Regions from separate parts of the Salinivibrio sp. EAGSL genome, predicted to be linked through region 2. Evidence: predicted binding sites of a transcription regulator. Region 2 holds the regulator's gene; the other holds the start of a gene.

Region 1 (16,298 bases), on a different contig from region 2:
ATCGTACGGTTGATGTCACCATTCGCCGGATTCGCAAGCACTTTGAATCGCACAGCGACACGCCCGAGATTATTGCCACCATTCACGGTGAAGGCTATCGCTTCTGCGGCGAGATTGAAGAGCAGTAAGTGTCAACGCCAAGCCGATAGTCGGTGAAAACTACCGTTTGTACAGGCAAAAGGCGCCCAATCTAAGGCGCCTTTTTTTGATCTTATCAGGTTAACGGTGAGTGTCGCTTTGCTCATCTAACCAGGCTTTTAATACCGCTAAATCGTGCGGGTAACCCGCTTTTATTTCATCGATCCAATCAGCAATGTTTTCCCACCATGCCGGTAAATCAGGCGACTGAGCTTTTTGCGCGACTTTTTGGATATGTTTTAACCCCACCGACCCCGCGGCGCCTTTAATTTTATGGGCTTCTGAAACAATGCCGTCTTGATCGCGTGCGGTCATGTTCGAGTCTAAGATCGCGATATAGTCTGGCATGGTTGCTTCAAACATTTCGATACTTTGGCGTACAGGCTTAATTCCCACCAGCTCGACGTATCCGGTGAGCATGTCCATATCCAATAAGCGCTCAGCTTGCTCATTCGCCACTGGCCGCGCCGCTTGCGTCTGAGGTTCAGATTCAGCAGTCTGCGCGGATACCGCCTCACCGGCCAAAGCATGATGCGAAATCACGTGATTGAGGGCTGAGACACTAATGGGTTTACTGATAGCATCGTCCATACCTTGCGTTAAGTAGCTGTTTTTATCGTTGATCACATTGGCCGTCAGAGCAACCAAGGGCGGTAAATGTGCGTGATGCTGTCGCCATGTCGCGGCGACATCAAACCCGGTCATATCCGGTAACTGAATGTCGAGTAAGACGAGATCAAACGCGCCAGGCACAAAAGCATCAAGCGCGGCTTGCCCGTCGCGAGCAACGGTGACGTCATGACCCAGGCTTTCAAGCAAGCTGGTGGCGACGGTGATATTCAGCTCAATGTCTTCGACAAGCAAAATACGTAACGCATTGTTTATCAGCGCAGGGGAAGGCATCTGTTCTTCATTGGGTTCACTCAGTGGCACACTCACCGTAAGTGTAAACGTACTGCCTTGACCTTCTTCACTGTCGAGGCTGATATCGCCACCCATCAAACGCGCCAGTTTACGCGAAACGGCTAAGCCAATCCCAGTGCCCACGGCATGTAGGTTTTCACCTGCTTGTTTTACCTGATAGTACATTGCAAAGATCTTATCTTGCTCATCCGCAGGGATCCCAATACCACTGTCTTCAACATCAAAACACAGATGAGCAGTATCGTGATCAACCTCAGCACTGACCGTGATAATCACACAACCTTGCTTGGTAAACTTGACCGCATTCCCCACCAGGTTCCAAAGAATTTGCCGTAAACGGGTCGCATCCACTGCAACGTACTCGGGCAAGTCCGTGACCCGCTCGAGTTCAAAACGTAGGCCTTTTTGCTCCGCCATCAATGTCGATATATTATCAATCTCGGTCACAAACTCGCGCAGATCGATGCTGGTAGGATGCAATGACAAACGTTTTCGATCGGATTTATCTAAATCGATAATGTCATTAAAAATGTTACCTAGCGTGATGGCACTAACGTAAATGGTGCGTAAGTAATTACGCTGTTTATCGTCTAATTGAGAGTCGAGCAGTATTTGACTGAGCCCCACAATGCCATTCAACGGGGTACGAAGTTCATGACTAATGGTCGAAATAAACGCTGTCTTTTCTCGACTCGCTTTTTCTAGCGCGTCTTGGTAACGCTTACGCTCGGTGATTTCGCGTCCAAAGCCGAGTAATCCTAGATGTCGCCCGTCTCGTGAAAAGAAAGGGACTTTGCGCAACTCAAAATAGGCTTTTCGACCATCTTGATATTCCAGCCATTGTTCATAGGTAATCGAGACATTGGCATCAAAAACTTGCTGGTCCGTTTCAACCACTTTTTCAGCAATATCTTCACGATAAACATCCCAAGGCGTCATGCCCTTTAGGGTTTTCTCATCGTAACCGGTGAGCTCTTCCATTGCGCGATTGCAACCGGAAAACTGGCCCTGGGCATTGCGGTAATAAATTAAATCGGGCGAGGCATCGATAAATGATCGCAGTAACGCGGTTTGCTCAGCCAATTCTAACTGGGCTTTTTCACGCTGATAAACTTCATTTTCCAGATCTTTAATCGCCTGTTGCCGCGCTTCCTCAGCTTTTTCTCTTTCTTCTATCTCTAAGTTGAGCTGCTCAATGTTCTCGGTTAATTGACGGTTTAAACGCATATCGCGCGCGCGCATTTCTTCAAGTTTTGAGACGAGCTTGGATAAACGTTGACGAGACTCTTCCAGTTGATCCACCACCACTGATAAAAAATAGACCGCCCAGGGAGTGATGATCAGACCAAAAAATACAGAACGAATAATGTCGATATTCTGGACCGTACCTTCAAGCACCAGCGTGATGCCCACTTGCACCACAACCGCCAGCGCTACTAAGGCTAAGGCGAGCAGCATGCTAAAGCGCACAATCCCGAGTTTAACCAGTAAATCGACATAATATTGTGCGAGGACTTTAAGTTGTTTCATAAAGGATGATTAACCGCTAGATTCTAGGTAAGTCGACTCGGCGACCGAGGCGCGTCGAGGGCTTGATCCGTGTGGTGTCGGCATGCCTTTCACTACACTCACTTGATTTCGACCGTTGCGTTTAGCTTGATATAAAGCGCGATCCGCTTGCTGGATTAAATCACCGTAATCACCATCCGCGGAGGGTGTCACACAAGCAACGCCAAGGCTGATAGTAATTTTACCGGTAATCACTGCCTGATGATGGGCAATGTCTGCCGATAGCACCCGCTCGCGTGCAGTCTCGGCAACCTGGATAGCGCCGTTCAGTTCGGTTTGCGGCAATATAATGGCAAACTCTTCGCCGCCATAACGCGCCACCACATCAAGCGGCCGGTGAACGGCTGAGGTCAACGCGTTTGCCACTTTTTGTAACGCCCAGTCACCTTGTTGATGACCATAGTGATCATTGTACAGTTTAAAATGATCGATATCACAGAGGATAAAGGCAAGTGGCGTGCCTTCACGCGCTTGTGAACGCCACAGTTTGCTCAGCTGTTCATCTAAACTACGTCGATTCGCGACTTGGGTGAGGCTGTCGACAAAACTGAGTGCTTGCAAAGCCATAATGGCGTCGGCAAGCTGCTGTTGCGTTTCTTTTCTTTCGGTAATATCCCGTGCCATCAGCAAAATGGCAGGGTCGCCCGTCACCGGATCTTGAATGCGTGATTTTGCCACCTCATACCAGGTTTGCTCGCCTGACTGACCAAGAATGACATCCTCATAAGTCATGGTTTCACCCGTATCCAATACTTGTTGATCACGCTGTCGGTGTTGATCGAAGATATCAGGATCAACCACTTTCTGCGCAGGGGCGTTTTCCAACGCCTCAATCGTAGTGCCTAATGCATCAGCATAAGCTTGGTTGCAAGCCAAGTGATAGTAGTCTTGGTCATAGATCCCAATCGGATCGATACTCGACTTAAAAATCGCACTGAGTAAATGACTGCGTTGCTCTAAGACCTGCTCAACGGATTGGCGCTGTTGCGCTTCTTTTTGTAATCGCTCTTGCATCTGGTGCCAGTTGGTCACATCGTGGCTGATACACAAGGTACCAATGATTGCCTGTTTATCATTTTTAAGTGCGGTGATATTAGTCTCTAATAAACAGCTTTCATCATTGTGTTGTGTCGCCCATGTCCGTTCAGTTTGAGGCTGCGTCAGCGGCTGATCCGCTTGCCAAACAATGGCCTCTTGCTCACGGCCTTGCCAAAAACGATCAAATGCCGCATTGGTACCGACCACATTCCCTTCCACATCTTGAAAGCACACCAACTCCTCCAGCGAGTTAATCACGCTCAAGAGTACGCCTTGCTCTTGCTCATGAAGCTGCCAATGGGTGCGCTGATCCGTCGATGATAAGGAGACAACCCATGCTCGCTTTCCTCGACAACGAATCGGTAACCCCGATAACTGCACGTTGACACGCACCCGATTCGCCCCCGGCGCTCGGACTTTCGCATCAACATGAGAAAAAGGTTGCGGCCAGGGCTGTGCTAGGATGAATGCCTGAACGGCTTGCTGCTGTCGCGGGGTAGCGGTTTTAAATTGCTGTTGGCTATCGACCAGTGAAAAGGTGTCTACGCATGCAGCATTGGCATATAAAATGTCGCCCTGTTCGGCAGTCACAATGGCATGCGGCGTTTCCAAGCTGGCCATGTAAACCTGCCAGTCAGATAGCGCCACTGTCTCTTGACGCGCTCGCCATCCGTAACCCAGCACGCCACCGGCCAATAAAACAAGCAAAAAAATAAAAAACGCCATGCCGCTCCTGTGACCTTGTCCCTAATGTGTTCTATCCAGTTTTCACTCGCATCGTATTCTGCCACACATTACATTAGGGGAGTGATTACCCTGTTCACAGCTTTATAAATATCATCTGTTATTTTATTACATCAATCTGTAGTGATTTTCGCTATGAAAGTGGACGCATAAAACGCACCCTTCTCTGTTTGTTGTTAAAATTAGAATATCTACTCAAATTCTGCCTTTATTTAATAATTATTTAACTAAAAAGCATAATTGCGAATAGCTATTATTCCCTGATTATCCGCATTAAAAGCACGCTAAATCATAACCTTAAATCGTCGTTTTTTACATTTGTATATGCATAAAGATTGCATACAAAAATTTGACCTTTGCGGGGTTTCCCGTTAATTTGGAAGGTCGCTGAGTCGTGTTTTCCCCTTATTTGATTCGGTTATTGTTTTTAAAAACAGCCAGTTAAATAACCAATAACCGACAAATCTCGTTAAAAAATCACAACATAACGGGAGCATAGTCACAAGGCTAAGCCCGCTCAGAGTGGTCAGGAGGATCACGACAATAAATGCAATCACTGCGCATCACGCAGTAGCAAGGGAGAATTGCAATGTCGCTGTACAACCCAATGCTGGAAAAAGATAACTGTGGTTTTGGCCTTATTGCCCACCAAGAGGGAGAGCCAAGCCACAAACTGGTTCGTACCGCTATCGCTGCACTTGACCGCATGACCCACCGAGGTGGTATCAACTCAGACGGTAAGACAGGCGATGGTTGTGGATTGCTGCTGCAAAAGCCAGACCGCTTTTTCCGCCTTATCGCTGAGCAAAATCAATGGAAGCTTAGCCGCCTTTACGCGGTCGGCATGATTTTTCTAAGCGCCGATCCAGCTAAAGCCCAACAAGCCAAACAACGCTTCGAGCAAGAAATCAACGCTGAAACCCTTTCAGTGGTGGGGTGGCGAACGGTACCGACCAATCCTGACGTACTTGGAGACATCGCCAAACAGTCTCAACCGGTGATTGAGCAAGTCTTTATCAATGGACCAGCCGGCTGGCGAGCTCGCGATCTCGAACGTCGCCTTTACATTGCACGTCGTCGCGCCGAAAAGGCCCTCACCGATGATGCAGATTTTTATGTGACCAGCTTGTCGACCCAAACCATTGTCTATAAAGGACTGTGTATGCCGGCAGATCTGCCGCGCTTTTACACTGATTTGGCCGATCTTCGCCTTGAGTCGTCGATTTGTTTGTTCCACCAGCGTTTTAGTACCAATACACAGCCGCGCTGGCCGCTTGCCCAACCTTTCCGCTACCTCGCACACAATGGTGAAATCAACACCATTGAAGGCAACCGCCAGTGGGCGCGGACCCGTGCGTATAAGTTTAACTCGCCATTATTGCCAGATTTATACCAAGCGGCGCCATTTGTGAATGAATCCGGTTCAGACTCATCTAGCCTCGATAACATGATGGAAGTCTTTCTTGCCGGTGGTATGGACTTGTTCCGAGCCATGCGCCTGCTTGTGCCGCCTGCTTGGCAAAATCATCCAGATATGGATGATGAGCTCCGCGCATTCTATGATTTTAATTCGATGCATATGGAGCCTTGGGATGGCCCAGCCGGCATCGTGATGTCAGACGGTCGCTACGCGGCCTGTAATCTTGACCGAAACGGTCTGCGTCCAGCGCGTTATGTAATCACCAAAGATAAATTTATTACCTTGGCATCTGAAGTCGGCATCTGGGATTACGCACCGGATGAAGTTGAGGAAAAAGGGCGTGTCGGGCCAGGCGAGTTGCTGGTCATTGATACACGAGAAGGGAAAATTTGGCACTCGGGTGAAATCGATAATGAGCTCAAAAGCCGCCACCCCTATCGCGAATGGCTCGATCAACACGTCCGTCGCCTGACGCCTTTTGAAGATCTGGATCCACAAACCAGTGAAGGCAGCCGCAACTTGCAAGATGGTCAGCTCAAGACGTATCAAAAGCTGTTTGGTATGTCGAACGAAGAGATTGATCAGGTAGTCAAGGTCTTGGGTGATATCGGCCAAGAAGCGACCGGCTCCATGGGCGATGACACACCAATGGCGGTGCTTTCTTCGCGTCCGCGCTGTGTCAGTGACTATTTCCGGCAAAAATTTGCTCAGGTCACCAATCCACCTATCGATCCGTTACGGGAAAATCACGTGATGTCATTGGCGACCTGTATCGGTCGCGAGATGAACGTCTTTTGCGAGACTGATGGCCATGCCGAACGGGTTGCCTTTAAATCGCCCGTACTGCTGTTTTCAGATCTGATCCAGTTACTCGAGCTGGACGACACCTATTACCGCAATACGGTTCTCGATATTAACTACAACCCGAACGAGAAAGATCTTCACCAAGCGATCCTTGACCTTTGTGATCAAGCTGAGCGCTGTGTCCGTGATGGCACCGTCTTGGTCGTGCTGTCCGATCGCACTATTCATAAAGACACGCTCCCAATCCCAGCCGCCATGGCCGTCGGTGCAGTGCAAAAACGTTTGGTCAGCAAGAACCTGCGCTGTGATGCCAACATCATCATCGAAACCGGTAGCGCTCGTGATGCCCATCAGTTTGCGGTGTTACTCGGTTTTGGCGCCACCGCGGTTTATCCCTATTTAGCCTACGAAACTTTGGCTAATTTGGTCGATATTGGTGCGGTCAACCAACCTTATCGTGACGTCATGGTTAACTTCCGTAATGGCATCAATAAAGGCCTTTACAAAATCATGTCGAAAATGGGGATCTCGACCATTGCGTCTTACCGCTGCTCGCAACTGTTTGAAGCCGTAGGTCTGCATGACGATGTCATTGAACTTTGCTTTAAAGGCGTCGCGAGTCGGATTCAAGGGGCAAATTTTGACGATTTCCAACAAGACCTCATCAACCTTGCCCGTCGCGCGTGGATTAAACGCAAACCGCTTGAGCACGGTGGCTTGCTCAAATATGTGCATGACGGTGAGTACCATGCTTATAACCCCGATGTAGTGACCAACTTGCAAAGCGCGGTCCGCTCGGGTGAAACCATGGATTACAAAACCTACGCCAACACGGTCAATGAACGTCCGGTCGCGACCTTGCGTGACTTAATGCGCTTGAAAAAAGCACAAACGCCGCTTGCACTCGAGCGCGTAGAACCCGCGACCGAGCTGTTTAAACGCTTTGATTCAGCCGCTATGTCAATTGGCGCTTTAAGTCCAGAAGCCCATGAAGCTCTCGCCATTGCCATGAACCGTCTAGGCGGTCACTCCAACTCTGGAGAAGGCGGTGAAGATCCACGTCGCTTCAATAGCGAGCGTAATTCTCGGATCAAACAAATTGCCTCGGGCCGCTTTGGCGTCACCCCGCACTACTTAACTAATGCCGACGTGCTGCAAATCAAGGTCGCGCAAGGTGCGAAACCGGGTGAAGGCGGGCAGCTACCAGGGCATAAAGTGACCGCAGAGATCGCGAAACTGCGCTTTTCCGTGCCTGGAGTCACCCTGATTTCGCCGCCGCCTCATCATGATATTTACTCAATTGAAGATTTAGCGCAGCTGATCTTCGACTTAAAACAAGTGAATCCGCAGGCACTGGTCTCGGTTAAGCTGGTCTCGGAACCAGGTGTTGGCACCATTGCCACTGGCGTCGCGAAAGCCTATGCCGATCTGATTACCATTTCGGGTTACGATGGCGGTACCGGTGCCAGCCCGCTGACATCGGTGAAGTATGCAGGTAGCCCTTGGGAGCTCGGCCTAGCCGAAACCCAGCAAGCTTTGGTGGAAAATGGCTTACGCCACAAAATTCGCCTGCAAGTTGATGGCGGCTTGAAAACCGGTCTCGACATTATTAAAGCGGCGATTTTAGGCGCAGAAAGTTTCGGCTTTGGTACCGCCCCCATGGTGGCACTCGGTTGTAAATATCTGCGAATTTGCCATCTCAACAATTGCGCGACCGGTGTGGCAACCCAGGATGAAACCTTGCGTCGCGATCACTTTAAAGGCCTCCCCGAACAGGTGATGAATTTCTTCAAAGGCCTGGGTGAAGAGGTGCGCGAACTGCTCGCTGAGCTCGGGGTCGAGAAACTCACCGATCTGATTGGCCGTACCGACTTATTAGAGGCAGTTGAAGGCTTTACCGCCAAACAGTTGAAACTGGATTTAATCCATATCCTTGAGGCGCCAACGCCTTGGCCGGGAAAAACCTTATATTGCAGTGAGCCGAATACGCCATTCGATAAAGCGGCGCTGAACCAGACTCTGCTGAGTGAACTGAGTGATGCGATTGAGGCGAATCATAGCGCGAGTATTTACCGCTCGGTCCGTAATACCGACCGCTCAGTCGGTGCTAGCTTGTCAGGCGTCATCGCCAAACGCTATGGCAATGCCGGAATGGCAGCCAATCCGCTCGATATTCAGCTGCAAGGCACCGCAGGCCAGTCTCTGGGGGTATGGAATGCCGCTGGAGTCAACATTACCCTCATCGGTGATGCCAACGATTATGTCGGTAAAGGCATGAGTGGCGGACAGATTGTCATCCGTCCACCGGTTGGATCGGCGTTTGCCAGCCATGAATCCACCATTATGGGTAACACCTGCCTATATGGTGCAACGGGCGGCAAGCTCTTTGCTGCGGGTAAAGCAGGAGAGCGCTTTGCGGTACGCAACTCAGGCGTCCATGCCATTGTGGAAGGCGCAGGCGATAACGCATGTGAATACATGACAGGCGGTATTGTGGCAATTCTAGGGCGCACCGGTGTCAACTTTGGCGCTGGAATGACTGGCGGCTTTGCTTATGTGCTGGATGAAGAGGGCGACTTCCATGCCCATATCAATGCTGAATTGGTCGAGGCACTCTCACTGGAAGCTCTCACGATCCACCAAGAGCATTTACGTGGCTTAATTGCTCAGCATTTTGAGCTAACTGGCTCGGATCGTGCAAAACAGCTACTGGATGAGTTTGATCATTGGGTGCATCGCTTCTATTTGGTCAAACCCAAAGCGGCGGATGTGAATACTTTATTAGGCCATCAAAGTCGTAGCGCGACCGAGTTGCGCGTTCAGGCGCAATAAAAGGAGGGACCCATGAGCCAGAACATCTATCAGTTTATTGATGTCCAGCGCATTGATCCGCGCAAAAAAGCGATTGAAACGCGCAAGATTGAGTTCGTTGAGATCTATGAGCCTTTCACCGAGAAGGAAGTATCGGCCCAAGCAGATCGTTGCCTCGATTGTGGCAACCCGTATTGCGAATGGAAGTGCCCAGTACACAACTACATTCCGCAATGGCTAGAGCTTGCCAACCAAGGGCGGATTATTGAAGCGGTAGAACTGTCACATCAAACTAACAGCTTGCCAGAAGTCTGCGGCCGAGTCTGTCCGCAAGATCGTCTGTGCGAAGGTGACTGCACTCTCAACGACGATTTTGGTGCGGTGACTATCGGTAATGTCGAAAAATACATTACCGATAAAGCCTTTGAAATGGGCTGGAAGCCCGATATGTCACATGTCGAGTGGACCGATAAAAAAGTGGCCGTGATTGGCGCAGGGCCTGCTGGTCTGGCATGCGCCGATGTGTTAGTACGCAATGGCGTTAAACCCGTCGTCTTTGATCGTTATCCTGAGATCGGTGGTTTGCTTACCTTTGGCATTCCTTCCTTTAAATTAGAAAAGGATGTCATGCGTCATCGTCAGCGCGTCTTTACCGAGATGGGTGTAGAGTTCCGCCTCAACACCGAAGTCGGCAAAGATATTGAGATGCAAACCCTAGTGGATGACTACGACGCGGTATTCTTAGGTGTGGGAACCTATCAATACATGCGTGCCGGGCTCGCGAATGAAGATGCGCCCGGTGTCTTTGATGCCCTGCCCTTTTTAGTCTCCAACACCTATAAAGTGATGGATCTGGATCATGCGCCCGACTTTATCGATATGGCAGGGAAACGCGTTGTGGTCCTCGGTGGCGGGGATACGGCTATGGACTGTGTGCGTACCTCGATTCGCCAACAAGCCGCTAGCGTCACCTGTGCTTATCGCCGTGACGAAGAAAACATGCCGGGTTCACGTCGAGAAGTTAAAAATGCGCGTGAAGAGGGCGTCAACTTTATGTTCAACCTGCAACCGCTTGGCATTGAAGTGGACGATAACGGCAATGTCCGCGGCGTCACCGTAGTGAAAACCCAATTGGGTGCCCCGGATGCCGCCGGCCGCCGTCGTCCTGAGCCGATTGAAGGCAGTGAACACATACTGGAAGCTGACGCGGTGATCATGGCTTTTGGTTTTCAGCCTCATGCAATGGAATGGTTGGAACCTTACGATGTCGCACTAGACGAACGAGGACGGATTCAGGCGCCTGCCAAAGGTGAGATCTTATACCAAACCACGAATCCGCGGATCTTCGCCGGCGGGGATGCAGTACGAGGATCCGACTTAGTGGTCACGGCTATCGATGAAGGCCGTAAAGCGGCGGAGGGGATCATGGATTACCTTGAAGTTTAAACGCGTTAAGATCAACGACAGCATCAGAAGTGCCTCAAAGGAGGCACTTTTTTATTGTCTAATGTACACTAACGGCATTAACGCGCGAACAGGATTATAACCATGAAAATCGGCATTATTGGCGCAATGGAGCAAGAAGTCACTCTACTGCGCGACAAGCTAACCAACCTAACGACGCACCATGAGGGCGGTTGCACCTTCTACTCCGGCACCTTACACGGCCATGATATTGTTTTGTTACAGTCGGGGATTGGTAAAGTAGCGGCGGCAATTGGCACCAGCTTGTTGCTTTCACAGCACCAGCCTGATTGGGTGATCAATACCGGCTCTGCGGGTGCTTTTGAGCCCTCGCTCAATGTCGGAGACGTCGTTGTGTCTTCTCAGGTTGGTTATCACGATGCGGACGCAACCGCATTTGGCTATCAAATGGGGCAGGTGCCACAGCAGCCGGCAGTATTTGAATCGGATGAAGCCTTAATGCAATTAGCTGAGAAAGCGGTCGACGCTGATACTCATGTGGTTCGCGGACTCATTTGTACCGCAGATACCTTCGTCCACACTGACGCACATCGTCAACATATCCACACTCACTTCCCCCAAGCCGTTGCCGCAGAAATGGAAGCGGCTGCCATTGCGCAAGTTTGTGCCCAGTTCAAAACACCTTTTGTGGTAGTACGTGCTATTTCTGACGTGGTCGCAGAAAAAGAGTCACCCATGTCTTTTGAAGAATTCTTGCCTCTGGCAGCAAAAAGCTCCTCCGCCATGGTCGAAAAAATGGTGACGATGATTAACGACTAACCCGACCACGATCATGGATGCTTTGCTTAACCCGCAACAATGGATACTATTCGCCGCCAACCACGGAAGCTTATGGGCGCTGTGGCTGGCGGTGCTGATCCACTGGTTACTGCCGCTCTCAACCCAGCACTCTCCTTTTCAATATTGGCAGCAGTATGCCGTATTGCTGGCGAGCCAAGTCAATAAAGATAACGATCCTAAACAGCAACGCAAACTCGCGGGTGGTCTCGCCTTGGCCTTGATGTGCGGCACCTTGGCTATTTTATTGATTGCCGCTCGTGAGCTCGTCTGGTCACGTCCACTCTTTGATGGGATTTTGCTTTGGCTCGCATTAGCGTGGCGACCGATTGACCAATTTGGACACGCACTCGCGCAGGCCATTGATGAGCATGATAAAGGTACCTCGCGTGCATTACTTGCGACACAGGTAAACCGAGACACTGAGTCCTTGTCATTGATCGGCATCGGTAAAGCCGGCGCCGAAACGCTGATCCTCGGCACGGCTCGGCATGGCGCCTGTGTGATCTTTTACTATGCGCTTGCCGGTGGCGTCGGTGCCCTTTTATATACCAGTGTGGTTCATCTCCATCGCGTCTGGTCACCCAGCCGACTAGCCTATTACCCATTCGGCCTTGCAACCGCACGATTACTCAACCTAGTCGACACCATTCCAATGTCGCTGTTTGCGCTCGTGTTGGCGCTAGGGCGTACACCATGGACGCATATCAAAGCTTGCTGGCAACAAGGCCGTCGTTGGCGCACGCCAGGACCAGGTTGGCTACTCGCCTGTGCGGGAAGCCGCTTTCAATTATCTCTCGGTGGCCCGGCTATCTATCAAGGTACGAAAACCCTCAGAACCAAAATTGGCTACGGGGTCACCCCGGCGTGTTACCACCTATTGCTTTTGCGTTTAAAATTAAAACACAGTGTTTTAATTTGGCTTGCGTTAAGCTCTTTGCTTCTTATTCTTTAAGGACTCGGATTGATGCCTCGTTTTCGCGCCCGCCTCGTGCTGCTTTTGGTATGTAGACCTGTGTTTCTCATCTCGCTTTGGGGACTGGCTTTCAGCGCTTATGCCACGTCACTTCGAGTGATCAGTCTTGCTCCCCATGCGACTGAGCTCGCCTATGCCGCAGGACTTGGTCCTCATCTAGTCGCAGCCAGCGCCTATAGTGATTATCCAGAGCAAGCAAAGTCTCTTGAACGCGTGGCCAATTACCGCGGGATAAAGTTAGAACGCATTATCGCCCTAAAGCCTGATTTAATTTTAGCTTGGCGTGGCGGCAATCCGCCTAAACCGCTAGAAACTCTCGCTAAGATGGGATTTGAGATTCGTTACCTTAACCCCAACCAGCTTAGCGACATTGGCCAGTTTATTCGCGAGTTAGGCCGCTACAGTAAGACGTCTGATATCGCCACACGCAACGCAAAAGCCTTTGATAAAAAGCTCGCACAGCTCAAAGCGCGTTATCAGAACGCACCATCTGTACGCTATTTTTATCTACTCAGCGATACGCCTTTAATGACCGCCAGTGATCGTGCTTGGCCGAGTCAGTTATTTCGCTTATGCGGCGGGGAAAATATTTTCGCCGAAAGCCCAGCCGCCTATCCGCAAGTGAATATGGAACAGGTGATCACTCGCTTACCACAAACGGTGTTCTACACCGGTGCGACATTGCCAGAATCTTGGCAATCGATGGCTGAATTAGTGCCCGAACACGCGCAACGTTTTACCTGGCCACTGAATCCTGACTGGTTAACCCGCGCCACACCACGCGCATTGAATGCCGCAGAGCAAATTTGTACCGCCCTCGATAAAGTCCGTCACGCGCAATAGGACCTAGCATGACACAAACCATGATTCTGTATTTATTCGATTTATTTGGCACCGCCGTTTTTGCTATTTCAGGGGTGTTAGTCGCCGGTCGCTTAAGAATGGACCCCTTTGGCGTGGTGGTGTTGGCCTGTGCCACCGCCATTGGAGGAGGCACCGTCAGAGATATGGCCATGGGCGCCACACCAGCCTTTTGGATTACCGATACGCTTTATATTTGGGTGATATTAGCCACCTGCGTGGCGACCATGCTGCTGATCCGCCATCCGCGCCGTCTACCTTGGTACGTACTGCCTTGCGCGGATGCGATTGGTTTAGCGGTCTTTGTCGGCATTGGGGTGGATAAAGCCCTAAGCTATGGTGCATCGCCACTTGTCGCGGTGATCATGGGGGTCATAACGGCCTGTGGCGGTGGCATTATTCGTGATGTGCTCGCGCGGGAAGTGCCTATGGTGCTGAGAACGGAAGTGTATGCAACGGCCTGTATTGCTGGCGGCATTGTCCATACTCTTGCTATCGAAGTGAGTCCAGACACAGTCACGGCATCGCTCGCCGGTATGCTCACCACCTTAATGATCCGTTTAGCGGCCATTCGCTGGCATTTATCTTTACCGCCGTTTGCGCTCGATAAATAGTGATAGCCATTAGTGTTAAGGTGTCGTGATATATGGCAAATGGTGGTTGAAATCTAGGCAGTACACCCTAATGTCATGGAGAACAGCCTAATAAAGGAGCCTCTATGATCAGCATTGCCATCATTTATCACTCTGAAGATGAACACACGCATGCACTCGCCACCACCATCGCAGAAGGCATTCATGCCGGCGATGCCGAGCCAGTGGTGTATCGCATTACATCAGAAATGATAGAAAACGGACGCTTTATCGATGATAAGCTGTTTGAAAAACTCAAAGAGGTCGACGCGATCATCTTTGGTGCTCCCACCTACATGGGTGGGCCAAGCGCACAATTTAAAGCCTTTGCCGATGCGTCCAGCCCAAGCTGGGAAACACAAGATTGGCGAGGAAAGTACGCGGCAGGCTTTACCGTAGGCACCTATCCAGGTGGCGATCAGCCCCAGACACTGCAGTATTTTCAAACCTTAGCCAGCCAGCATGACATGCTGTGGCTAAGCCTAGGCCGTGCCAATATCGGGGTAGAAAACATTAACCCAAGTGGCACAAGCCTTGGGGTGACTGCACACACTCCAGACGATGCTCAACTTAGCGAAGCCTGCCTACAAACGGCGTTTTACCTTGGTCAACACATGGTACGTGCACTAAAAGGCGTTTGGCACACCTAGTCAGTAAATCATGAGAAAAGCCCTCGCGAATCACGCGAGGGCTTTTCGTTATCAGCTAGTCATGCCTTTATACGTTACGTAGAGTCCCCTTTTAGGGGATCTCTAGCTTAACGTCACACGCGCAAACTTACGCTTACCCACTTGATATACGGCTTCACCCGCTGCTGGCACCAGCTTAGTGTCTTCCACTTTTTCGCCGTCAATTTTCACCGCACCTTGGCGGATCATACGCAGCGCGTCTGAGGTGGAATTTACCAGTCCCGCCTCTTTTAGCAAATTACCAATCGCAATACCTTGCTCAAAGGTAAAGCTTGGCATCTCATCTGGCATCGCCCCTTTTTGGAAACGATTGATAAAAGTTTGCTCGGCCGCGTCAGCATCGGCGTCTGAATGGAAACGGGCAATGATTTCTTTCGCCAGCAAGATCTTAATATCACGAGGGTTTTTACCCGCTTGAATATCTTGCTTAAACTGAGCCACTTCCTCGAGAGGGCGGAATGACAACAGCTCATAGTAATCCCACATGAGATCGTCAGAAATCGACATGATTTTACCAAACATATCATCTGGACGTTCGCTGACACCGATGTAGTTATGGGCCGATTTAGACATCTTTTTAACACCATCAAGCCCGACTAGTAGCGGCATCGTCATCACGACTTGCGGCTTTTGTCCCGCTTGCTTTTGCAGCTCACGCCCCATTAACAAGTTAAACTTTTGGTCGGTCCCGCCCAGCTCAACGTCCGCTTCCAACGCGACTGAATCGTGGCCTTGCAAGAGTGGGTAGATAAACTCATGAATAGCTATCGCTTGGTTACTGGTATAACGCTTTTTAAAGTCATCACGCTCGAGCATACGCGCCACGGTTGAGCTCGCCGCGAGACGAATCATGCCATCCGTGCCTAATTCGCCCAGCCATTTAGAGTTAAACTCAATACGTGTTTTAGCAGGGTCTAAAATTTTATAGACCTGCTCTTTGTAGGTTTCTGCGTTTGCCAGTACCTGCTCACGTGTCAATGGCGGGCGCGTCGTGTTTTTACCACTCGGGTCGCCAACCATGCCGGTATAATCGCCAATCAAAAAAATCACTTCATGGCCAAGCGCTTGAAAAGCTCGGAGCTTATTTAAGATCACTGTGTGACCGAGGTGGATATCCGGTGCAGTAGGATCCGCACCGAGCTTAATGCGAAGAGGACGATCCTCTTTCAGCTTTGCCACCAGCTCGTCTTCCGGGATTACTTCATCAACGCCACGTTTTAGTTCTGCTAGCGCGGCTTCAAGGCTCGCCATAGTCTGTTGCTCCTACCTAATAGGCAAAAATGTGATAAACAGACATATTACTCGAATAGCGACAGTTTTTGAAACCAGTTAAACTGATAGAGTGTATACAGGGTGTGCGCAGTGGCTGCCATCAAAAAATGTGTGTGGTCTTTGTGTCAGCCGTGTCAAATCTACTTCAGGGCATCATC
Region 2 (16,298 bases):
ATTGCTGATCTGGTGACCCATTTAAATGCGCAATTTGCTGACTCGCGTGATCATTACCAATTTGTCGAACCCAGTGACCAAGAGAAAAATCAGGGCGCCTATTTTGGCTCAGATGCGATTATGGTGGGCATGATTTATCGCCCCGCGAAGGTCAATCTCGCAGGTGAGGCGCAAGCGGTACCCATGCCAGAGCAGCATATCAGCGGCGAAAGTCCAGACGGAGAAACCAAGACACTCGACAAATACCAGCGCGATAGCCTAATTCAACGCTTTATGGTTAACGACCAGCCGCTCAGTGTGGTGGTGAATCACTTTAAATCGAAAGGCTCAGGCTGCTATGAAGACTGGATCGCGGGTGAGTTTGATACCGATACCGCGGATATGCAGGGACACTGCAATGCGTTTCGCGTGTCTGCCGCCGTTGCATTGCGTGACCATCTCAAAGCGGTCGACGGTGACGTATTAATTTTGGGTGATCTCAATGCTTATGCGCAAGAAGATCCGGTGCGGGTGCTAACGGATTATCAGCGTACTGAGGGCCAGCGCGATATTATCACCGCGGCGGGCACTGAAATTCGTGGTGTGCCTATGCATCCAACGCCAAGCGTCGTTGAGCAAGGTCTTGGTTATACCAACCTCGCAACGCAGTGGTTAGGGGATAAAGCCTACTCGTACTCATTTTCTGGAGAACTGGGCGCGTTAGATCATGCACTCGCCAATGCCAGTTTGGCGAGCAAAGTGGTCGGGGTGGAAGAGTGGCATATTAACTCGGTAGAGAGCACTCTGTTTGAGTACAGCCGACAATATAGCGGAGAATTGGTGAAATCGAGTAATCCATTCTCGTCATCCGATCACGATCCTGTGCTGATCTCACTCGATTATCCTGAGCCCGTGGTCCCCGTCTCGGTGACGATCAATAATCGCAGTTTCTTGCCTATTATCCCCTTACTTAATGGACAAAAAAGTCCGGATCATGCGTGGATGAAATGGCGCGCGACGCGCACCTTTGACCAGGCTAGCCCTTTAGTTCAATCCTTGGCGCTGCAGCCGGATGATTCGATAAGGGTATCCGTGAAAGCGCTAGGGCTGATCCCGGTTTACTGCGGCCGTGCACCTGCAGATAGCGCGATGACGGTTAAATACACCGGATTTCGCTGTCAGCTCACCCAGCCGTAATCTTGTGGCGGGCAGCGAAGGTTGCTCGCACCTGGATGACGCCTATTCAGCACTGTGGTAGCATCATGCCGGTTTTCCATCGCATGGCGTAGCACAGTGCTTCTTATCATCGATAATTACGATTCCTTTACCTATAACCTTTATCAGTACTTTTGTGAGCTGGGCGCATCGGTCCATGTTGCGCGAAATGACGCCATTAGTGTGGCGGATATTGAGGTGATGGCTCCCTCGCACATCGTTATCTCCCCTGGCCCTTGTACCCCGGATGAAGCGGGGATTTCCTTAGCGGTGATTGCACACTTTGCCGGGAAAATTCCAATTTTAGGGGTCTGTCTTGGCTATCAGGCGCTGGCACAAGTATTTGGCGCGAACGTCGTGAGAGCTCGTACGGTAATGCATGGCAAAACGTCCCAAGTTACCCACCAAGGAGAAGGGGTCTTCGCAGGCCTGCCTAGCCCTGTCACTGTCACGCGTTATCATTCTTTATTAGTTGAACCTCAAAGCCTACCTCACTGTTTGGCCGTCACAGCGACCGCTATCGATAACGATGGCAGTGAGATTATAATGGCGCTCAAACATCGCCAGCTGGCGATTGAGGGGGTGCAATTTCATCCGGAAAGTATTCTGACGGAGCAGGGCCATGCCTTGTTAGCCAATTTTCTTCAACAATCTTAGGTAGCGGTGCGGGCAGGTTAATATGTTCGTCTTTTGACGCTCTATCTGTGGCGGCCTCTATCGTGCAGCCTTTACCGTATGTCTTCCTTTCTTGAGTCTTTTTTTTCAGCAATGGTTGCAAAAAATAGCGATCTTTATCACTAATTTTACATTTCGCTGTTTTTAATCACTTTGTCAACGGCTGCAACCTTATGCAACTGTCGGTCTCTAGTCCGTTAATCTTGCCTTCTTAGCATCATAGCCTTACTCACTTTCATCTTCTCTTTGCTCACAGTTTATGCATAACTATCTCTTTAAACTGCATGAGCTTTGTTACCATGCTGAAAACAAAACATAATCTGCTATTGCTGCGGTTAAAATAATGTAAATACTATGCCTCATAGATAAAACATAGAAGGATTGAGTGATGACAATGGAGCACAAAGTAGAACGTAAACTCTTCGATGAAGTCATGGTGCCATGTTACAACCCAATGCCGATGATTCCTGATCACGGTAAAGGGTCGCGCATTTGGGACCAAGAAGGCCGAGAGTATATCGATTTTGCCGGTGGTATCGCGGTGAGCTGTTTAGGCCATTGTCATCCGGTCATGGTTGATGCGTTAACGGAGCAAGCCCAGAAGCTGTGGCATTTGAGTAATGTCATGACCAATGCGCCCGCGTTGCGTCTGGCTAAACGCCTCACCGAACTCTCATTTGCCGACCGCGTGTTTTACGCTAACTCGGGCGCTGAAGCGAACGAAGCGGCCCTGAAACTGGCACGTCGTTGGGCAAAAGAAGAACATGGTGAGCATAAAAGTGAAATCATTGCCTTTACCAAAGGCTTCCATGGTCGCACCTTCTTTACTGTCACCGTAGGTGGTCAGCCCGCGTATTCCGATGGCTTTGGACCTAAACCCGGCGATGTCACACACCTTCCTTACAATGACATTGCCGCATTGGCCGATCATATTTCGGACCGAACCTGTGCGGTGATGATGGAGCCTTTACAAGGTGAAGGTGGGATTGTGCCGCCAGAGCCAGGTTTTCTCCAAGCCGTGCGTGAACTGTGTGATAAACACAATGCGCTTTTAGTGTTTGATGAAGTGCAAACGGGGAACGGGCGCACCGGTACTTTTTATGCTTATCAAGAGTCTGGGGTCGAGCCCGATATTTTGGCCACCGCAAAATCACTCGGTGGCGGGATCCCAATTGGTGCCATGTTAACGACCGACGCCTTGGCTGCGCATATGAAGCCGGGGGTTCATGGCTCTACTTATGGCGGTAATCCACTGGCCTGTGCGGTGGCAGAAGCGGTGGTTAATGAAGTGACCAAACCCGACGTGCTTGCCGGTGTCATAGAGCGTGAGCAATGGTTCCGTGACGGGTTAGAAGCGATCAATGATAAATATGGCATCTTCAGTGAAGTGCGTGGCAAAGGCTTGTTACTCGGTGCGGCACTGAACCAAAACTGGGAAGGCCGAGCACGCGATATCTTGGTTGCGGCAGGCGAAGAAGGCTTATTGGTTCTCGTTGCCGGGCCTAATGTGGTGCGTTTTACTCCCTCACTGGTCATTACCAAAGCGGATATTGAAGAAGGAATGGCACGCCTAGAACGTGCGATTGCCAAGGTCGTCGCAGGATAAGCGACCTGACTCACTCGGAGGGATTTGAGATGTTAGTTATTCGGCCGATCCGTGCATCAGATTTTGATGCACTGATGTTGTGTGCGGAAGCGTCCGGGCATGGATTCACCTCCTTGCCGGTCGATGCCGATTTGCTACAGGGGCGGATTAATAATTCGCTTGAGAGTTTTGCCAAACAGGTGACAGAGCCGGGGCCAGAGGGATATCTGATGGTCGCCGAAGATTTAGAAACCGGTGAAATCGCAGGGACCACGGGCATCGAAGCCGCCATTGGTCTTGATAACCCGTTTTACAGTTACCATCTGACCAAGGTGGTACATTCATCACGCAAACTGAACGTGCACAACATTGTTGAAGTGTTGACCTTTGGCAACAACTACACGGGGGCGACAGAAATCTGCACCCTGTTTATGCGTCCAGAGTTTCGTGGCGGGTTAAACGGTAAGTTATTGTCTAAATGCCGCTTCCTAATGCTGGCGCAATTTCCAGAGCGCTTCGCTGACGTGGTGTTTGCCGAAATGCGCGGTGTGTCGGATGACGAGGGTAACTCGCCGTTTTGGCAGTGGCTAAAAGACAACTTTTTTAACATTGACTTTACCTTGGCGGATTATCTCACCGGGATTGGTGCCAAAGGGTTTATTGCCGACTTAATGCCTAAATTGCCGATTTATGTGAGCCTACTGAGTGAGGAAGCTCGTGCAGTTATCGGTCAAGTGCACCCGAATACCCGTCCAGCATTACGCTTGTTGGAAAAAGAGGGCTTTTCTTGCCGTGGTTATGTCGACATCTTTGATGCGGGCCCAACGGTAGAATGCTTACGCCCCAATATTGAGTCTGTACGTCACTCTTTCACCGCCTCAGCGCGCGTACGAGAGCACAGTAGCGCACAGGATTATTTAATATCGAATACCGATTTTGCTGGCTTCCGTGCCACCGCGGCGAAAGCTGCGATCGATCACGAAACCAATCAAGTTGTGATTAGCCCAGCGGTTGCCGATGCATTGAATGTAAAAAACGGCGATCAACTGCGTTTGATTGCCATGGGGGGATAAAATGACAAAGCAATCAGCAGGCCATTTGATTCATGGCGAGTGGGTAAAAGGCGAGGGCGAGATCATGACCTCGCAAAACCCCTTTGATAGTCAATGTATTTGGCAAGGTGCAGAAGCGAGTCGTTCGCAAGTGGAGCAAGCAGTCAGCGCCGCACGCGACGCGTTTTTGCGTTGGCGTAATACCGATTTTTCTGAGCGCCAAGCGCTGGTGGAGCGCTTTGCCGAGATAGTGAAAGCCAATACCGATGAACTGGCTCGGGTCATTGCCGAAGAAACGGGCAAACCCTTGTGGGAAACCAAAACCGAAGTCGGGGCCATGGTAGGCAAAGTGGCGATCTCCTTGCGCGCGTACCACGAAAGAACAGGCTCACGTGAAAAAGACGTCAATGGCACCCAAGCGGTATTACGCCATCGTCCACTTGGCGTTATGGCGGTATTCGGGCCTTACAATTTCCCTGGGCATCTACCTAATGGCCACATTGTTCCAGCTTTATTGGCGGGCAACAGCGTAGTATTTAAACCCTCTGAGCTGACGCCAAAAGTCGCAGAGAAGACCTTGGGCTATTGGCTCGAAGCGGGATTACCGCAAGGACTGATCAGCCTGGTACAAGGTGGGCGCAATACCGGCGAGGCGCTGGCCCAAGCGCGCGGTATTGACGGTTTATTGTTTACCGGTAGCGCCAATACGGGGCATATTCTTCATCGTCAGTTTGCTGGCCAGCCCGATAAAATGCTGGCGCTGGAAATGGGAGGCAATAACCCCTTGGTGGTGAGTGATCAGTTCGGTGATTTAGACGCCACGGTATACACCATTATTCAATCGGCCTACCTCAGTGCCGGTCAGCGGTGTACGTGTGCACGCCGCCTGCTGCTGCCTGAGGGAGAAGTGGGTGACAAGATCTTGACTCGCCTAGCACAATGGACCAAAACCGTGCGAGTGGGTGGCCAGTTTGATGATCCCGCGCCTTTCATGGGCGCCCAAATTTCAATGGCTGCCGCCGAGGGGATTTTGGCCACACAACAGAAATTGATCGATCTGGGAGCTACCCCCGTCATAGAGTGCGAGCATTTACACGATGCGGTGATTTCTCCAGGGATTTTAGATGTGAGTGGCATTCAAGCGTTACCCGACGAAGAGTATTTCGGTCCGCTACTACAAGTGCAGCGCTATCAGGATATGGCTGATGCGATCACGAAGGCGAATGATACCCGCTATGGTTTGTCGGCAGGCCTTATCAGTGAAGACGAGGGCGAATGGCAATACTTCCTCGATCATATTCGCGCAGGGATTGTGAATCGTAATCGTCAGTTGACAGGGGCAAGCGGTGATGCGCCATTTGGCGGGCCAGGTGCGTCGGGTAATTTACGTCCAAGCGCTTACTATGCCGCCGATTATTGCGCTTATCCCATGGCATCAATGGAAGGGGAGCAGGTGGTACTGCCTGAGACGTTCGCCCCCGGTATTCCGACTCAACAAGATTAAGGAGACCAATATGGACAGTGGCCAAGCGTTATTCGATAAATTATGGCAAGACTATATTAACCGTCTTTGCCCATCGGCACATCAGGTACATGCCTTGCTCGAAGAAGGGCAGCCTTTAATCAATGATCATATTGCCTTGCGGACATTTGGTTTGCCCAAGGTTGGGCTTGAGGTCTTGGCGCGCCCCTTCCTGGCGCTAGGCTATCAGCAAAAAGGGGACTATACCTTTGAAGCGAAAAAGCTCAATGCCTGCCATTTCGAGCACCCCGATCCTTTGATGCCGAAAGTGTTTATCAGTGAATTGATGGTCGAGCAATGCTCGCCTGCGCTGCAAGCCATTGTTCATAAGCTGGTGGCACAAGTCGATGCGTCGTCACTAACAGGGAGCGATTTTCTTCATCAGGGGCGGCTTTGGGACATCGATAGCGCCACCTATCAAGCGCTTGCTGAGGAGAGTGAATACGCGTCCTGGGTAGCCGCGCACGGTTATGGCGCGAATCATTTCACAGTGAGTGTCAATCAGTTAAAGGCTCATGATCATTGCCAATCGGTTAATCAAAAGCTGCGAGACAATGGCTTTGCAATTAACGAAGCGGGTGGGGAAGTAAAAGGGGACGCATCCGTTTATCTGGAGCAATCCTCCACCATGGCTGACCGTGTCCCTGTTGTTTTCTCTGATGGCACGCAAACCATTCCAGGTGGGTTTTATGAGTTTGCTAAGCGTTATGTGTTGCCCAACGGTGAGTTGTACCAGGGGTTTGTTGCCGCTTCAGCGGATAAAATTTTTGAGAGCACGCACTAACAAATAGTGGATATAACGAGGCCTAAACGGTTAAGGAAGAGTTCGCTCTTCCTTTTTTTTTGTTTTAAAAAGAAAAACCGACGCCAGGGCGTCGGTTGGGAATACAGAGAGCGCTGTGATTAGCGGGTACCGTATACCACGATGGTTTTACCATGGGCTGAAATAAGGTTTTGCTCTTCCAGCATTTTAAGAATACGCCCCACGGTTTCACGCGAGCAGCCAACGATTTGGCCAATTTCTTGACGTGTGATCTTAATTTGCATGCCATCAGGGTGCGTCATGGCATCGGGTTGCTTCGCTAAATTCAACAAGGTTTGCGCAATACGGCCCGTGACGTCCAGGAAGGCAAGATCCCCCACTTTTTGGCTGGTCACTTGCAAACGGCGCGCCATTTGTGAGGACAAACGCATCAATATATCGGGGTTAACCTGGATCAGTTGGCGGAACTTTTTGAATGAGATTTCTGCCACTTCACAAGGAGACTTAGCCCGAACCCAAGCGGTACGCTCCTGATCATCTTCGAAAAGGCCTAGCTCACCGATGAAATCACCTTGGTTAAGATAAGACAGGATCATTTCCTTGCCTTCTTCATCTTTGATTAGAACGGCGACAGACCCTTTCACGATGTAATACAAGGTCTCCGCTTTTTCGCCTGCATGAATCAGCGTGCTTTTAGACGGATACTTGTGGATGTGACAATGTGAAAGGAACCACTCGAGTGTAGGGTCTGTTTGAGGTTTTCCTGGAACCATATAACTTATTTCCTCTGCATGTGTTGCCCGGCAACAACGTCCTATCTTTGTCTGAGGGGTAACCCACCAGATCTATGCACAGAATACGAAGTCTGGGCGCGGGCTACAAGCTCACTGTATGTTAACAAGAGTGTATCTTTTTTTGTTAGCAATTTCTTGATTTTGATCTAGGCCAACCGCCTAAAAAACTGGCAAAAACGTGGCTAAGATCACGGCTTGAGAAGTAATACACGATAGATGCGCTACGCCCTAGCCAATCTTGCCTTTTTCGATTAGCTGCTGAATCAATGGACGGATGATAAGTTCCATCGCAAAGCCCATCTTACCGCCTGGCACGACGAGTGTATTATGCCGTGACATAAAAGACCCCGTGATCATTTGCAGCAGATAAGGAAAGTCGACGTTTTTCATCCCTCGAAAGCGGATCACCACAAAGCTCTCATCCAACGAAGGAATGCCTTTGGCGTTCAGTGGGTTGGAGGTATCGACCGTCGGCACCCGTTGAAAGTTAATGTGAGTGCGTGAGAATTGCGGCGTAATATAATGCAAATAATCGTCCATCGACCGCACAATCGAGTCGGTGACCGCTTCGCGTGAGTGGCCCCTATCGCGGGTATCGCGGACAAACTTCTGAATCCACTCAAGGTTGACGATCGGGACCATACCAATCAATAGGTCGACATGTTGGGCGACATTGACCTCACCATCAACCACACCGCCGTGCAAGCCTTCGTAAAATAGTACGTTGGTATTGTCGGGTAAATCCTGCCATGGTGTGAAGGTCCCTGGCATTTGATTGTAGGGCACCGCTTCGTCAAAGGTATGCAAGTAGCGGCGATATTTGCCTGTGCCGAGTTCACCGTACTCACGGAAAAACTGCTCTAATCGCGGAAAATCATTGGCGGTGGGGCCAAAGTAACTAATGTGCCGTCCTTGCTCACGTGCTTTACGGATCTCGACGTCCATTTCCGGTCGCGTAAAGCGATGGAAACTGTCCCCTTCTAGCCACGCCGCTTTGATGTTCATCATCTGGAACATCTTACGGAATGCTTCGGATGTGGTGGTGGTCCCTGCTCCTGAAGAGCCGGTGACCGCGATGATTGGATGTTTAGCCGACATGACGCGCCCTGTCATTCAGTCTGAATGTGTATCGCTGTTTATTGCGTACAGCGATGCTAAGATCTGAGTGCTTCTTTACGACGAATATCCACTGTCTCGTGCAACTCAGAATACACAATCACGGCGTCGCCGGATTGCAGTTGTTGGCGAACATCCGCCACTTTTTGTGCAAAGCTGACTTCCTGCTCACCATAATCGGTTCCTTCCCGTAACACAAAGTGCTCGATTAAACGAGTCAGTGTTTCCTCAGGGACCGATTGCCAAGGAACCATCATACTACATCACCTTTTGTTGATTTATGGCTGAGACGTTAGGGTGCTTGATGCTGATATTGTGAATCAGCTCGCATTTTACCCAATCATTCAACACAATGCAGTAGATCAATGTGCGTCGGTCTTTTTTGCTTTGCGTGGCGTCCTTTTTTAACGGGACGAGCAAAGGCGTGAGGCTAACCAGTGAGGCACCGACTGCTCCAGCCAGAACTGTGGCTGGCGCCAACTGCCGGTAACAAAACCAACATGCCCACCATGTTCGCTCAGTTGATAGTCAATATTCGCGGGCAGAGGCGAGGTTGGGATCACTGCGTCGGTCATAAAGGGATCGTCTTTCGCATGGATAATCGCAAGTGGGACCGTAATAGCGTCAAGGACAGATAAACCACTACAGCTTTGATAGTAGTGTTGAGCATCGTCAAAGCCATGCAGCGGTGCGGTGACCGTTTGATCAAACTCGAACAGAGTTTTAATCTTTGGCCGCTCCCCAGCATGCCACCGACCCACTTTTTGGTGTCGGGTAAGTTTTTCCGATAAGGTTTGTCGCATCGACCGTAGCAAATACGCTTGATAAACACGGGAAAACCCTTGTTGAATACGGGTCGAGCACGCCGCTAAATCGAGCGGGGGAGAAATAGCACAACCACAACTGACAATCGGATCATGCTGATAGTCGGCCAGGTAGCGCACCAACATGTTTCCTCCCAAAGAGACTCCCACAGCGGCAATCTCATTGTTCGGGTAGGTCTGGCGTAAATAGGTCAAAAATGCCCGAGCGTCCTCCGTTTCGCCGGAATGATAAGTCCGCGGCGCGCGATTAAGACGGCCACTGCAACCGCGAAAATGCATCACCACACCGCACCAGCCTTGCTGTTTAAAAGCGGCCAATAATCCATTGGCATAAGGGCTATCAAAGCTTCCTGCTAGGCCATGAAACAAGACAATAATAGGCTGTCCTACCTCGGGATGATGCGTCCATGCAAGATCGACAAAGTCACCGTCAGGCAGATCAAACGCTTGCCAAATAGGCGCAAAAAGCGGTTGCCGGCGCAGCAGGCGTGGCAGTAAGGTTTGCAGATGCGCATTACGGGCAGTTGGAATGGGGTTAAAGGGTATCATCATCGTCTGCTCCATCCTCTTTTGTAGGCCGGTCTACCCGTAGTGGTGTATAGAGATTACGGGCAGAGGGGGATAGCTGGCGGCAATAATAGGCCAAGGGAGACGCGGCTTGTGTGAGCCAGGATTGACGATTAAGCACTTCAATCAAGTCTTGTTGCTGGAACTTCTCTAAACTGAGTTCAAAGTTGAGCATTTTTTTATATTGGCCGGTGCCCACGCGTGGCTTGAGATCGCGTCTTAGATGGCGATAAGCGATCAGCAAATGTTCAGACCGGCTCAAGGCGTGCTTAAGCTGGGTGAGGCTCTCGGGGCTAAGCCCGTAACCGTGGCTTTCAATCCAAGCGAGCAACAAAGCAAGGTTCACATTGCCTTGGTGCTCGTCTTGTAATTTAAGGCAGGCTTGTTTGACCTCTTGCTTAGCATAGTGGTGCAAACAAAACTGCCAAAGATCGGCGGCGTTTGCCATCCCAGGCGTTAGTGTTGGTTGAATGTCGCCTCCAGGGCTTCTAGCGCTTCTTGTTGCTCCATCCATTCTTGTTCCACCTCTTCGAGCGTCGACTTTGCATCGGCTTGGCGTTGCAATTGCTCCGTTAAACGGGCTTTGTTGTCACTCTGGTAAATAGCGGGATCCGCTAATTGGTTTTCTGCTTCTGCGATAATGGCAGAAAGTTGTTCGATCTTTGTGTCTAAACGGTCAATTTTTTTTCGTAGTGGCGCCGTTTGTTTTCGGCATTCGGCTTCACGACGCTTTTGTGCTTTTCGATCTAACTGCGTTTGCTGTGGGGCAAGCTTTTCGTCTGCGGCTTGCTTTTTGTTTTCCGCACGATCAGCGCGTTGTTGTTCGGTCAGCCAGCGGTGATAGTCGTCTAAGTCGCCATCAAAGGGTAGCACTGCGCCCTTGTCCACCAAATACAAGTCATCGGCTGTCGCACGCAATAAAAAGCGATCGTGGCTGACGATCACTATCGCGCCATCATAGGATTGCAATGCGAGCGTTAACGCTTGGCGCATGTCGAGATCCAAATGGTTAGTCGGTTCATCCAACAGTAACAAGTTCGGTTTTTGCCAAACTAACAATGCAAGGACTAAACGTGCTTTTTCGCCGCCAGAGAAAGGGCCAATGTTTTCCAACGCTTTGTCACCTTGAAAGCCAAACCGTCCGAGAAAATCTCGCAGGGTTTGCTCGGCAGTAGTTGGTGCTAAGCGATTTAGATGCTGGAGCGGCGTTTCATCGATACGTAAGGTATCGAGTTGATGCTGGGCAAAATAACCTATTTTCACCCCTTGAGAGTAGCTTAGCTCGCCAGCCATCGCCGGCAAATCGCCCGACAATAACTTGATCAGCGTTGATTTGCCCGCGCCGTTACGCCCTAACAGGCCAATGCGCGCCCCAGGCACTAAGTTAAGGCGAATGTTCTCGATAATTGGCGTTTTGTTATAGCCAGCGGCCACCTTATCCATCATAAGAATGGGAGTGGGCAATGCATCAGGGGGTAAAAAGGTAAAGCTAAATGGATTATCGTATTGAGCCGGTAGCACCTTTTCCATGCGTTCCAGCGCTTTTATCCGACTTTGCGCTTGGCGGGCTTTGCTGGCTTTGTATCGGAAACGGTCAATGTAGGATTGCATGTGAGCAACTTGCTTTTGTTGCTTCTCATATTGCGCTTGCTGTTGTGCTAACTTTTGCGCGCGCATGCTTTCAAAATCCGAGTAGTTACCGGTGTATTCATTCAGCTTAGCGTGCTCAATATGAATGATACGATTGACCACAGGATCAAGAAAATCACGGTCGTGTGAGATCAAGACCAAGGTTCCCGGATACTGCTGCAACCATTTTTCTAGCCACATCACTGCGTCCAAATCGAGGTGGTTGGTGGGCTCGTCGAGTAGCAGTAAATCTGAGCGACATAACAAAGCTTGTGCCAAGTTAAGTCGCATGCGCCAGCCCCCAGAGAACTGCGTTAATGACCAATGGATTTGCGTCTGACTAAACCCCAAGCCATCCAGCAAACTTGCGGCGCGCGCCTCTATGGTATAGCCGCCAATCGCATCGAGCTTATCGTGTAACAACGCCACTGCATTGCCATCATCTTTGGCTTCGGCGTTACGCAGCGCGTCTTGCAGCTCACGGTATTCAGTATCGCCATCAATCACATATTCCAGCGCACTTTTATCCAATGCGGGGGTTTCTTGTGCCACCCAAGCCACTTGCCATTGACTGGGGTAATCATAGTGCCCTGCATCAAGAGAAAGTTGGTGGCGTAGCAAGGCAAACAGGCTGGACTTGCCACAGCCATTTTTACCCACCAAGCCGACTTTGTCCCCGGGTGCGATGATGGCAGAGGTGTGGTCAAGCAGGGGCTTACCACCACGAAGCAATTGAATGTCGGAGAAGCGAATCATGATTACTCAGTCTGTCTTGGGTTGATGGATGCACGTTGCGCGGTCGTTATACCAGCTTGATGCGGAGATTGCCAAATTCCACCGGTGGCGCGAGTGGTTAGACAGGGGGTTGGCCTTTTTGTATGTTAAAGTTAAAAACATGGCATAAAGAACAGATTGTGTGCTTGGCCAATCATAACGACAAGGAAGCGTATGCCTCAAGACAAGAAGGACAACCCACGCTCTCCCAAGGTGCTTGTTATCGTGGCGCATCCTGATCCGGATGAATCGGTCGCCAATCGCCGATTACTCGAATCGATACGCCCGCTGGCGAATGTCACTGTGCATGATATTTACGCCGCTTATCCGGATTTTGTGGTGGATGTCCATCACGAGCGTGCGTTGGTGACTGACGCCGATGTGTTGGTGTTTCAACACCCCCTACAGATGTACTCATGCCCGGCGTTATTGAAAGAGTGGATTGATGTGGTACTCGGAAAAGGCTTTGCTCATGGGCAAGGGGGGGATGCGTTAGCGGGAAAAACATGTCGTTTTGTGGTCACCACAGGTGGAGCAGCAGAAGCGTTCAGTAAAATCGGCTACAACAAATATTCCATGGAGGAGTTATTGCAACCTTTTGAACTGACGGCGGCGTTATGCCGCATGCACTGGGTCTCACCTTTAGTTCTTCACTGGGCGCGCCGCGTCACCGATGCTGATCGCAATGCCTTTGCTGAACTCTATGCGGACTGGTTGGCTAACCCTTTAGCGAAGCAGGAGGCACATCGTGGATCATAGCTTTCTGCTCATTGCGTTTATCTTTTTATTGGCAGCTGTGATTGCGGTGCCTTTGGCGCAGCGTTTGGGGATGGGCTCGGTGCTTGGCTACTTGGTAGCAGGCATTGTGATTGGCCCTTGGGGGCTGGGTTTAATCGATGATGTCGACTCAACCCTGCATTTTGCCGAATTTGGTGTGGTGCTGCTGCTGTTTTTGATTGGCTTGGAGCTTAACCCTAAAAAGTTATTGAAAATGTGGCGCCCCATTATCGGCCTTGGTGGTAGTCAAGTGGTGCTGACCGGGGTCGTGATAGGGGCATTAAGTGTCTTCGCTGGGCTCACGTTGCCACAAGGCGTGGTGATCGGGGCGGGGCTGGCACTTTCTTCTACCGCGATTGCGATGAAAATCATCGAAGACCAACGCTTAATGCGCAGCGAAACCGGACAATCTGGATTTGCCGTTTTATTATTTCAAGATATCGCCGTGATCCCGATACTGGCTGTGATCCCAGCGTTGGCCGGTGGCAGTGCAGGCAGTTGGTTTGATGTCCTCTGGATGTTTTTAGGCATTGGCGCTCTCTTGGCCGGCGGTCACTTTTTCTTGCGCCCTATTTTTCGTCTGATCGCGATGAGTGGCGTCACCGAGTTGTTTAATGTCACCGCGCTTGCCTTGGTCATCGGGATTGCATTGGCCATGCAAAGCCTTGGTCTATCGATGGCGCTGGGGGCGTTTTTAGCCGGGGTGTTGTTGGCTGAGAGTGAATACCGCCATGAGCTTGAGACGGCAATTGAGCCCTTTAAAGGGTTATTACTCGGGCTGTTTTTTATAGCGGTCGGGATGACGGTCGACTTAGGGCTTTTACTGGAATATCCCTGGGCGATCATCGGTGCCGTGGCTGCGTTAGTCGGTGGTAAAGCCTGCTTACTGTATGGACTGGCGCGTGCGTTTGGTGTCGCGCCCAAGGCGCGCAGTCAAATGGCGGTATTGCTCAGTCAGGGGGGAGAGTTTGCCTTTGTGATTTTCACTGCCGCGCGTAGCCAAGGGCTATTGGATAAAGAATTAAATGCCTTTTTGCTTGTGGTCGTGAGCTTGTCGATGATGACTACACCGTTAATTCTCTCGCTCCAGCAGCGTTGGTTTGCGCGTACTTTTAACGAGCCTGAATCCTTGCCTCCGCAAGCGCCATTTACTGAGACAGACTCGCGAGTCATCATTGCCGGATTTGGTCGGTTTGGTCAGGTAGTCGGTCGCTTGATGTTCGCCAATAAAATCGGGGTGACCATCCTGGAACGTGATCCGACTCAAATCAAGTTACTACGCCGCTATGGCTACGAAGTGTATTATGGTGATGCTACGCAACTCGATTTATTACGTGCCGCTGGTGCAAAGACGGCTGAAGCGATCGTGATTTGTACCGATTCGCCAGACGAAGTGATGGAGATTGTTGATCTTTGTGCCCATCACTTCCCTAATCTAAAAGTAATGGCGCGTGCGCGTAGTCGTGTCGAGGCGTATCAGTTGATGGCGCACGGTGTCGATCAGTTTTCTCGGGAAACCTTTTTGGGCGCGCTGGATCTTGGGCGGCAAACGTTAGAGTCCCTAGGCATGCACCCATACAAAGCGAAACGCGCAGAAATATTGTTCCGTAAACTCGATATGCGGGTGCTGGAAGATTTATTGCCTCAGCACAGTCAAGATGTCGCGACTGCATCACGAGTTAAAGAAGCGCGCAAAGAGCTGGAAGAAATTTTTGACCGAGAGATGCGCGGTGATAGTGAGCGGCATCAAAGTTGGAATCGAGACGAATAAGGTGTTGATGTGAAAAAACGTTTTATCGCAGGCGCTGCCTGTCCGTCGTGCCAACAACGCGATACATTGCGAGTGTGGCGTGAGAATAACATTGACAAAGTGGAATGTGTCAGCTGCGATTACCATGATAGTCGGTTACCGGAATCGGCACAACAGTCACACTCTGGCGCCGAGTCGGCAGAGAATGTCATTGGGATCTTTAAACCGGAGTAGGGGATCCGTTATCATCGGCAGTCCATTTACCTTCCGGTCTCGGAGCGAGCATGAAAATTGCAAAAGATGTGGTAGTCAGCCTGGCTTACCAAGTAAAAAATGAAGACGGTGCACTTGTTGATGAATCAACAGCACAAGAGCCTCTCCAATACCTACACGGTCATCGTAACTTGATCGTCGGACTTGAGAGCGCGCTGGAAGGCCGTGAAAAAGGCGAGAACTTTGAAGTGACGGTAGGCCCAGACGAAGCTTACGGTGATTACCAAGAAGCCATGGTACAACGTGTACCGGCTAACGTGTTCCAAGGCGTCGATCAAGTTGAAGTTGGTATGCGTTTTATGGCTGAAACCGACCAAGGCCAGATCCCAGTCGAAGTGACTGAGGTTGAAGGTGATGAAGTTGTTGTTGATGCCAACCACATGCTTGCAGGCCAAACCCTGTCCTTCTCAGTGGAAATCGTTGATGTGCGTGAAGCCACTGAAGACGAGCTTTCACACGGGCACATTCACCAAGACGGTGAAGAATGTGGCCACGACCACTAATCACGACGACAGATAAGTGGTAATGAGTACCATCGAATAAAAGGCGCCGTTTGGCGCCTTTTTTTTATTTGGCCGTCGTGACCGCGCGCTAATCGTCACGCATACGGTGTGGTTTCAATAATGCGGGGGGGGTGTTTCTTCAGCTTGGCTAGCAATATTCTCTGGCTCAACATGTTGGAGCTTGCTGACAAGGTACTGGATTTGGACCGTCATGCGCTCAATATCACCTTGTTGTCGCGTCAATGCGGTATTGAGCTGGTCGATCGTGTCTTCTTGAAACGCCACTTTGTACTCAAGATCATCAATTTGCTGTTGTAACTTATCTATCTCGCTCATATTGCTCTCTCGTTATTGCGCGTCGGTTAACCAAGCTTGGGCAATCCCGGCCGAGGTACCTGAAATAACACGTCCAGTTGGATCAATCGCTACATCATACACCACTGCGCTGGGTGGGCGAGTATCCGGCTGGGCCAATGCTTGCCAACGACCTATATTTTCAC

What was found. The regulator CRP, encoded in region 2, controls carbon source genes, mostly activating them, when cyclic AMP is high. The targets are predictions, from matches to a motif close to TGTGANNNNNNTCACA.
Region 1: a site for CRP is predicted at 4,902-4,917, ahead of gltB (glutamate synthase large subunit). Genes of this name have one in related genera too.

Annotation. Positions count from the first base shown of each region.
Region 1 is NZ_JABWMG010000017.1:61,780-78,077, forward strand. It holds gene arcA (two-component system response regulator ArcA) at 1-128, shown strand, start outside; gene arcB (aerobic respiration two-component sensor histidine kinase ArcB) at 220-2,592, opposite strand; gene HLG76_RS11455 (diguanylate cyclase) at 2,602-4,395, opposite strand; gene gltB (glutamate synthase large subunit) at 5,003-9,469, shown strand; gene HLG76_RS11465 (FAD-dependent oxidoreductase) at 9,482-10,894, shown strand; gene mtnN (5'-methylthioadenosine/S-adenosylhomocysteine nucleosidase) at 10,997-11,692, shown strand; gene HLG76_RS11475 (cobalamin biosynthesis family protein) at 11,706-12,665, shown strand; gene btuF (vitamin B12 ABC transporter substrate-binding protein BtuF) at 12,726-13,529, shown strand; gene HLG76_RS11485 (TRIC cation channel family protein) at 13,550-14,161, shown strand; gene HLG76_RS11490 (flavodoxin family protein) at 14,266-14,829, shown strand; gene tyrS (tyrosine--tRNA ligase) at 14,932-16,119, opposite strand.
Region 2 is NZ_JABWMG010000002.1:7,174-23,471, reverse strand. It holds gene HLG76_RS01520 (ExeM/NucH family extracellular endonuclease) at 1-1,176, shown strand, start outside; gene HLG76_RS01515 (aminodeoxychorismate/anthranilate synthase component II) at 1,273-1,851, shown strand; gene HLG76_RS01510 (aspartate aminotransferase family protein) at 2,258-3,475, shown strand; gene astA (arginine N-succinyltransferase) at 3,505-4,527, shown strand; gene astD (succinylglutamate-semialdehyde dehydrogenase) at 4,529-6,010, shown strand; gene HLG76_RS01495 (DUF1338 domain-containing protein) at 6,021-6,812, shown strand; gene crp (cAMP-activated global transcriptional regulator CRP) at 6,932-7,564, opposite strand; gene HLG76_RS01485 (phosphoribulokinase) at 7,814-8,683, opposite strand; gene HLG76_RS01480 (YheU family protein) at 8,740-8,958, opposite strand; gene HLG76_RS01475 (hydrolase) at 9,106-10,074, opposite strand; gene HLG76_RS01470 (TIGR02444 family protein) at 10,061-10,540, opposite strand; gene HLG76_RS01465 (ABC transporter ATP-binding protein) at 10,549-12,477, opposite strand; gene kefG (glutathione-regulated potassium-efflux system ancillary protein KefG) at 12,670-13,254, shown strand; gene kefB (glutathione-regulated potassium-efflux system protein KefB) at 13,244-15,043, shown strand; gene HLG76_RS01450 (YheV family putative zinc ribbon protein) at 15,053-15,256, shown strand; gene slyD (peptidylprolyl isomerase) at 15,307-15,798, shown strand; gene HLG76_RS01440 (SlyX family protein) at 15,913-16,134, opposite strand; gene HLG76_RS01435 (WD40 repeat domain-containing protein) at 16,147-16,298, opposite strand, start outside.